DNA from 2 places in the Paenibacillus sp. YPG26 genome. Region 2 is predicted to be linked to the other one. Evidence: predicted binding sites of a transcription regulator. Region 2 holds the regulator's gene; the other holds the start of a gene.
What was found. The regulator Rex, encoded in region 2, represses fermentation and respiration genes when NADH is low (regulators of the CRP and FNR family bind a similar motif). The targets are predictions, from matches to a motif close to TTGTGAAATATTTCACAA.
Positions count from the first base shown of each region.

Region 1: pflB (formate C-acetyltransferase) is a predicted target of Rex. The motif match lies at 2,650-2,667, and genes of this name have one in related genera.

Region 1 covers NZ_CP084530.1:1,679,311-1,683,748, reverse strand. The annotation lists gene pflA (pyruvate formate-lyase-activating protein) at 1-235, opposite strand, end outside; gene pflB (formate C-acetyltransferase) at 304-2,574, opposite strand; gene adhE (bifunctional acetaldehyde-CoA/alcohol dehydrogenase) at 2,839-4,438, opposite strand, start outside.
Region 2 covers NZ_CP084530.1:1,827,865-1,832,302, reverse strand. The annotation lists gene LDO05_RS08640 (cell wall elongation regulator TseB-like domain-containing protein) at 1-298, opposite strand, end outside; gene LDO05_RS08635 (amidohydrolase) at 332-1,630, opposite strand; gene LDO05_RS08630 (redox-sensing transcriptional repressor Rex) at 1,620-2,270, opposite strand; gene dinG (ATP-dependent DNA helicase DinG) at 2,304-4,438, opposite strand, start outside.

The DNA.
Region 1 (4,438 bases), 150 kb from region 2:
CTCCCCCAGATACGGTTAATCCGCCACCTGAAGAACGATAGTAATTGATATATGGCTCAATTTCGGCAAGCACCTCTTCAAGCTGCATGTCTTGGCCGCCAGCCAAGTTCCAGGTATCCGGGTTATGGCAGTATTTGCATTTCAGCAGACAGCCTTGCATGAAGAGGACGAACCGTATCCCCGGGCCATCTACCGTTCCGAACGTTTCTAGTGAGTGAATATGACCTGTAAGCATGATTTGTCTCATTCCTTTCTGCAGAGGCTGCAGCTGATAATTATCTAACTATATCTCGACATTGCGCCTTACATTGTACCGTGGAAGGTACGGTTAATCACATCGAGCTGTTGTTCACGAGTCAGCTTAATGAAGTTGACCGCATATCCAGATACCCGGATAGTCAGTTGTGGGTAGTTCTCTGGGTGATTCATCGCATCCATAAGTTGTTCACGGTCGAAGACATTGACATTAAGATGATGCGCCCCGCTGCCGAAATAACCGTCCATCATGGATACGAGGTTGGATTTGCGAACCTCGGCTTCTTTGCCTAAAGCCTTAGGAACAATGGAGAATGTATTGGATATACCGTCCAGACTGTGCTCATATGGTAGCTTGGCCACAGAACTTAAGGAAGCAAGTGCGCCTTTCTTGTCACGTCCATGCATCGGGTTGGCCCCTGGTGCGAACGGTTCCCCGGCTTTACGTCCATCCGGTGTAGTTCCCGTCTTCTTGCCGTATACCACGTTGGATGTGATGGTAAGCACGGACTGTGTCGGCATTGCGTTCCGGTAAGCCTTATGCTTGCGGATCATGCCCATGAACAGCTCAACCAGCTCAACAGCAATTTGATCGACGCGATCATCATTGTTACCGTAGCAAGGGAAGTCTCCCTCGATCTCAAAATCAACCGCAATCCCATTCTCATTACGAACTGGCTTTACTTTAGCGTATTTAATGGCACTAAGGGAGTCTGCTGCGACGGATAGTCCTGCGATACCGCAAGCCATAGTCCGGAGAATATCCCGGTCATGCAGTGCCATTTCGATCCGCTCATAGCTGTATTTATCGTGCATATAGTGAATAACATTGAGCGTATTCATGTAGAGCTTAGCCAACCATTCCATCATTGGCTTGAACCGTTTCATTACTTCTGCATAATCAAGAACTTCTGCTGTAATTGCAGGATATTCTGGACCCACTTGAGCGCCGGACTTCTCATCTTTACCACCATTAATTGCGTACAGCAATGCTTTGGCAAGGTTCGCACGGGCACCGAAGAATTGCATTTGCTTACCGATCTCCATAGCGGATACACAGCAGGCAATTCCATAATCGTCACCATAGATCGGACGCATCAAGTCGTCATTTTCATATTGAATGGAGCTGGTCTCAATGGATACTTTGGCACAGAATTTCTTGAAGCCTTCAGGCAGCTTATCAGACCACAGCACAGTCAGGTTAGGCTCTGGAGCAGGTCCCAGGTTATAGAGCGTATGCAGGAACCGGAAGCTGTTCTTAGTTACTCTTGTCTGCCCATTATCCGCCATACCCCCGATAGACTCTGTCACCCAGGTAGGGTCGCCACTGAATAGATCATTGTAGTCCGGCGTACGCAGGAATTTCACAATACGCAGCTTCATAACGAAATGGTCCACCAATTCCTGAGCTTGTTCTTCTGTTAATGTGCCTTCAGCTAGATCCCGTTCAATGTAGATATCAAGGAAGGAAGACACGCGGCCCAGGGACATAGCGGCACCATTCTGTTCTTTAATTGCTGCCAGATAACCGAAATAGACCCATTGGAATGCCTCTTTCGCGTTATTAGCAGGCTTGGAGATATCAAATCCATGCATTTCAGCCAGAGCTTTAAGCTCCCCTAGAGCACGAATCTGTTCAGACAGCTCTTCGCGTAGACGGATAACATCCTCGTCAATCACATCAAGCTCCAATTGATTTAGTTCATATTTCTTCTGAATAACAAGGAAATCCACGCCATACAGGGCGACTCTGCGGTAGTCCCCAATAATACGGCCACGGCCGTATGCATCTGGTAGACCTGTAATGATCCCCGCTTTGCGCGCTGCTCTCATCTCGGAGGTATAGGCATCGAATACGCCTTGGTTATGAGTCTTCCGAATTCCATTGAATATATTAATAACTTCTTCAGGCATTTTGAAACCATAAGCCTCACACGCATCAATCATCATCCGGATCCCGCCGAACGGCTGAATGGAACGTTTGAACGGAGCGTCTGTCTGAACGCCGACAATTTGTTCTTTTTCTTTATCCAAATAACCTGGTTGATGGGAAATGATAGTAGATGGGGTATTCACGTCTACATCAAGAACGCCGCCGTTATCCCGTTCCTTCTTGGTCAAATCGGAGACGATGTCCCACAATTCCTTCGTATTCTGTGTGGCACCTTGCAAGAAATCTTCCCGGCCATGGTATGGGTTAATGTTATCATCAATGAAATTGCGAACATTGACTTCTTTTTGCCATTTCCCTTTCTTGAAGCTTCTCCATCCGGATTGTACCAGTTTTACCGGCTGCACTTCTCTCTCGATAACCGACATGATAATTCCCTCCATCACATTAATTTTGATGCCAGCAGGAACATGCGAGATCACTAAGTTTGTACAATACGTAAATTGTGATAATTTTCACAACAGGTGTCAACAAAGTGCTTTCTGTGATTCCCTCTCTGCCCCTATCCCTTTCTAACTGGGACTCTTTATACTCTTATCATAGGAGATCTGCCGTAAAAAGGATGTGACAAATATCACTCTTTCGGTGATATTTGTCACTCCGTTTTCAGCGTGCTATTAACTTAGGCTTCCTTATTCAAATCTGCCGTAGAAAGCGTCTCTGTATACTTCAGCTAATTCCTTCACAAGCGGCAGCTTAGGGTTAGCTGTTGTACATTGGTCTTCAAATGCACGATCTGCCAGGTATTCAACTCTGCTCTCAAAGTCTTTAGGATCGAATCCAAGTTCCTGGAACGATTCGGGGATTCCCAGCTTCTTGTTCAAATCGCGAATGGCGTTGATCAGGCTCTTCACGCCTTCTTCAGTTGTACGAGCTGGCAGTCCCAGAATACGCGCAATCTCCGCATAGCGTTGATCAGCCACGAAGTTGGTGTATTTAGGGAAAGCAGCAAACTTCGTTGGTTTCTTCGCATTATAGCGAATGACGTGCGGCATCAAGATCGCGTTAGTCCGGCCGTGAGCAGTGTGGTACTGACCTCCCCATTTGTGGGCCAAGCTGTGGTTGATACCGAGGAATGCATTTGCGAACGCCATACCGGCAAGAGTCGAAGCGTTATGCATTTTCTCACGGGCCAATTTGTCTCCAGTCAGAGCCGATTTCTCCAGCCATTCGAATACGAGTTGGATAGCTTTGATCGCAAGACCGTCTGTATAGTCACTAGCCATTACAGATACATAAGCTTCAATCGCATGGGTAAGCACGTCCATACCTGTGTCGGCTACAGCCACTTTAGGCAAGCTGTATACGAATTCTGGATCGATAATCGCAACATCTGGTGTCAGCTCATAATCAGCCAATGGATATTTCGTATTGCCATTCTCTTTATCAGTGATAACCGCGAATGAAGTCACTTCCGAACCTGTACCCGATGTTGTTGGAATAGCTACGAACTGAGCTTTTTGGCCAAGACGCGGGTATTTGTAGATCCGTTTACGGATATCCATGAATTTTTGCTTCAGGTTGTTAAAGTCAGTATCTGGATATTCGTAGAACAACCACATTCCTTTGGCAGCATCCATTGGGGATCCACCACCAAGGGCGATGATGCAGTCAGGCTGGAATTGATTCATCAGTTCTGTACCGCGTTGTACCGTAGTAGTCGATGGATCCGGTTCAACTTGTGAGAATACTTCAACAGCAACCGGGGTCTCACGTTGACGCAGGTAGTGTTCCACTCTTTCAACATAACCCAGCTTCACCATCATTGGGTCTGTAACAATCAATACACGTGAGATATCAGGCATTTTGGCAAGATACTGAGTTGCGCCTTTTTCAAAATAGACTTTGGAAGGTACTTTGAACCATTGCATATTCACGGTACGACGATTCACCCTTTTCACGTTGATTAAGTTCACCGCTGTTACGTTCGAGGAAGTAGAATTCCGTCCATACGAACCGCAGCCGAGTGTAAGCGATGGAAGGTTGGTATTGTAGATATCTCCGATACCGCCTTGCGAAGATGGCTGATTCACCAGAATCCGGCAAGTTGGCATACGATCAGAGTACTTCTGAATTACTTCTTCGTTGTTCGAGTGAATAACCGAAGAGTGACCCATACCGCCAAATGCGACAATCTCAGCTGCGCGGTCGATACCTTGCTGTGCACTGTTTACTTTGTAACAAGCGAGTACCGGGCTAAGCTTCTCAGCAGACAGCGGGTACTTGGTGCCT
Region 2 (4,438 bases):
CCAGGCTAACCCCGTTCTTGGCCAGCTCCTGATGGTCAACCTTGCCGTCCACGACCCAGACTACAATATCTTCTCCTGCTGCATTTTTCCCTTCAATAACCCAGCATACCGTATCCCATACAGATTTACTGGCATGCGTGAACGAAGCCAGATTAGCCTGCTGCTTGGCTACAATCACCGCCGCGTCCTTCTCATTCCAGTAATCTTCCATGGTATACACATAGTAGCGCTGAATACCGAACAGGATCAGCAAGACAGTAAATACGGATATCAGGATCCGTTTTGTTTTTCTCTTCATGCGATCACTCCCCTTCACTCAGAAGTGCTCCGCTTAGCGGGAGAGCAATCCTTCGAAACAAGCCTGAGCTTCTCTGCGCACCCGCTCTTCATCAATGGTTAGACAGCTGCCATGCTTGACTACCTGATTCCCGTTCACCCAGACATGCTCTACATCTTTAGGACCCGCTGAGTATACAATATGTGATATAAAATCCGTATGCGGAATAAAATGAGCCTGGTCTGTGTTCAAGGCAATGAAATCTGCTTTCATGCCTTCAGCCAGCCTTCCGGTATTCGGAAGGTATACCGACTCTGCCCCGTAGACCGTTCCCATCTTAAGCGCTTCTTCTGCCGGTACAGCTGTAGGATCACCGGATACACCTTTATGGATCAAGGCTGCCAACCTGATCTCTTCGAACATATCCAGATTGTTATTGCTGGCAGCCCCATCTGTACCAAGGGATACGACCACGCCTGCCTTCTGTAGATCAACAACACGGGCAACTCCGCTTGCAAGCTTCAGATTACTGCCTGGATTGTGCGAGACTGCAACTTTATGGTTGGCAAGAATCCCGATTTCTTCATCAGTTAGATGCACACCATGGGCAATGATCGAAGGCCGGGAGAAGAAACCAAGCTTCTCCAAATGCATCGTTGGACGAAGACCATACTCTTCGATATTCTGCTGCACTTCAGCAGCTGTCTCGGACATGTGGGTATGGAGCGGCAGATCCAGATCATGTGCAGCTTGTACGAACTTCTCAATGAACGCAGGCGGACAAGTGTATGGGGAATGCGGAGACATCATGGTCGTAATCCGGCCATCCGCTTTGCCATGCCAGTCCTTAGCGAACCGTATTGCTTCCTCAAGCTTCTGCTGCTGTACGTCCTCTGGGCACAGCCCGATGGCACCGCGCATCAACACAGCACGGATACCCGATTCGTCAGCTACCTTCGCCACTTGATCCATATGATCATACATGTCCAGGAAGGTTGTTGTTCCTCCTTTAAGCATCTCGACCACAGACAGGGCTGTTCCCCAATATACATCACGGGAAGTGAACTTCGCTTCCATCGGCCACATTTTCTCCTGCAGCCACGCCTGAAGCAGCATATCATCTCCATAACCACGAAGCAGGGACATCGCAGCATGACCATGTGTATTGATCAGTCCTGGTGCGAACAGCAAGCCTCTACCATCGAACGTATCTGTTCCTTCTTCAATCTCCGGGCGGGCCTCTCCCACATATGTAATCAGATCGTCCTCAATTAACATATATCCCTTAACAACAGAACGTCCCTCTTCCAACACAGCAAAGCTTCCATTCTCGATTAACCATTTACGACTCATTTGTCAGTGCTTCCTTTCCATCTCCCAAATAATAGGCCAGACTGAGCAGATCGGTTGTAAAATCAGCAGCGTGCAGCCGCACTTGTGCAGGCACCTTCAAAATTGTAGGCGCAAAGTTAAGAATTGCTTCAATACCGGCTTCGATAAGCTGATCTGCAACGCGCTGCGCCTCAAAGTCAGGGACCGTGATGATTCCAATCCGGATCCCCAGCTTCTTCACGGTAGCAACCAGATCTTCTATCGGCTGCACAGTTAGAGAATTTATTTTCTGGCCGACTTTCTGCTCTGAAGCATCGAACACGGCCACGATCTTCATGTTATCCTTCAGATAAGTATTGTAGTTGGACAGAGCCTGACCCAGGTTCCCTGCTCCAACCAGAGCCACATTAATCTGCTGGTCCAGATTGAGAATCTGGCGTATCTTCTCTATTAGATAGGCGACATCGTAGCCAATACCTTTTCGTCCGAAATCACCAAAGTAAGCAAGATCCTTGCGGATTTGAGCCGGATTGAGATCCAGCTTCTGCCCAAGCTCCTGTGAGGAGACGGTTGAGACTTCCCGGTGACTCAGCTCATTCAGAAAGCGCAGATATACGGGCAATCTGCGCACCACCGCATCTGAAATTTTCTCCGACTTCATTTCTTTTCCCCCTAATGCAATTGAGTCCGGTCATTACCGGTGCTGAAGCCATTCCGAAATCCGGGGCACCATCTGATTGGTGGGCATATGCTCCATCTTCGGGCCTGGCAGAGAATACAGGAAATACTTTCCGTAGTAGGACTCCAGAATTCGCGTATCATATACAATTACGATACCGCGGTCCTGAGAGGAACGCACAAGCCGTCCAAAACCCTGCTTGAAGCGGATTACTGCTTGCGGTACAGACAGCTTCATAAAAGGATTCTTCTTCTGCTGCTGCAGCCTTTCGCTCTTGGCTTCCACCAGTGGATGGTTCGGGGGTTGGAACGGCAGACGCACGATAGCCAGACTCGTTAGAGCCTCACCGGGTATATCCACGCCTTCCCAGAAGCTGCTTGTACCGAGCAGGACAGAGGCCTGCTGGCCCTGAAATCTCCGGGTTAGCTTGGTCCGGTTCCCGCTGTCCACCCCTTGTCCAATGACAGTGATCCCCTGAGCGGACAGAACCTCCTTCAGCGGATCATACACCTGTCTCAGCATCCGGTATGACGTGAACAGTACGAGCATCCGACCCTCCGTAGCCACCGCCGAGTCTGCGAGAGACTGCACAAGTGTGTTCACAAAATGATCGTCCCCGACACTGCCCTTCACACTCGGGAAATCCCGGGGGATGACAAGCAGAGCCTGTTCCCTGTACTTGAACGGGGAAGGAAGCAGTGAAGTGAGCAGCTTATCCTGCTCGGAAGCTTCCGTTAGACCCAGCTGTTCGATCATGTACTGGAACGACTTATCTACGGATAAGGTGGCAGAAGTCATGATGACACTTTTCTTTTTGTCAAAAAACAGGGCTTTAAGCTGTTCGCTTACCTCTACAGGCACCGCAAAAATCTGCAGAGACCGGCTTCGGTAATGACCGTTACCCTCAAGCCAGTAGACGGTCTCCTCATTGTCAAGCTTCATAAATGAACGAATACTGTCCCTCTCTGCTCCCAAATCCTTGAAAAGTCCACTGATATCCGTCACCAGGCTCTCGGAGCTGTAGTTGTCGTCATCATCCTTCAGCTCATTCACCATACGTTCACCCTTGCGGATTACCGTGCCCATGGTCATATAGATCTGATTCTCGATTTCACTAAGCGCATCCCAATTCTTAGGCTTCTTGTGCGGAAGCAGACGAAGCACGAACTGTCCCGGATCTCCCGGAGCCGCATCGCTTCGCTCAGGCATAAGTCCGAACAATTGATCGCTGAGACGATCCCAGCTCTCCTTGATCTCAAGAATCTCCGGGTACAGATTATCAATCACGCTTACCCACTCACTTGCTTTCTCAGACCCACTGGTCTGAAGCTGGGCCCGCAGGTTAGGGAGCTGCCCGGTTCGGCTGTCCTTGTAGAGGCGGGTCAAGGTATGCACGACGGTGAAGTACTTCATATTCATACCTAAATGCTTGCCTGCTACTTCTTCCAGATGGTGCGCCTCATCAATTACAAGACGTTCATAACTTGGAAGCAGCTGATGCCCCGCTTTCACATCTGTGAACAGCTTGGAGTGATTCGTGATTACCACATCAGCCACACCTGCCTCATGTTTGGCTTTATGGTAGAAGCACTTGCGGAACCACGGGCATGAGCGGCCGAGGCATGAATCCGATTCGCTGGCAACCGTCTCCCAGAAATCAGCCCCCCGGTTACCCTGGTTCAGTTCTTCATCATCGCCCGTCTCGGTCTGGGTCAGCCATACGATCATCTGAGCGGCTATCATTACCTCTTCCTTGGGTGTCGCGAAGTCTCTCTTGTTTATTTTATGTTCAAATTTGCGCAGACACAAATAATGCCCCCGTCCTTTGAAGATGGCTGCCCGAAATGGAAAAGGAACCACGTCCGTGAGCAGAGGAATATCCCTCTCGCGAAGCTGCTCTTGCAGGTTAATAGTATGTGTACTTACCATAACCTTCTCTTCAGACTTAACGCTGTGATAAATTGCAGGCAGCAGGTAACCGAGTGACTTCCCTGTGCCGGTGCCCGCTTCAACCAGGAGGTGCTTCTCCTCATCAAAGGCCTGCATGACGTCTCCAAGCATAATATTCTGAGCTTCCCGCTCCTCGTAACCGGGAAGTTTGCCCTTCAAATTGGCACGAACCTCATCCATGAACTGTTCGAAAGACTTAT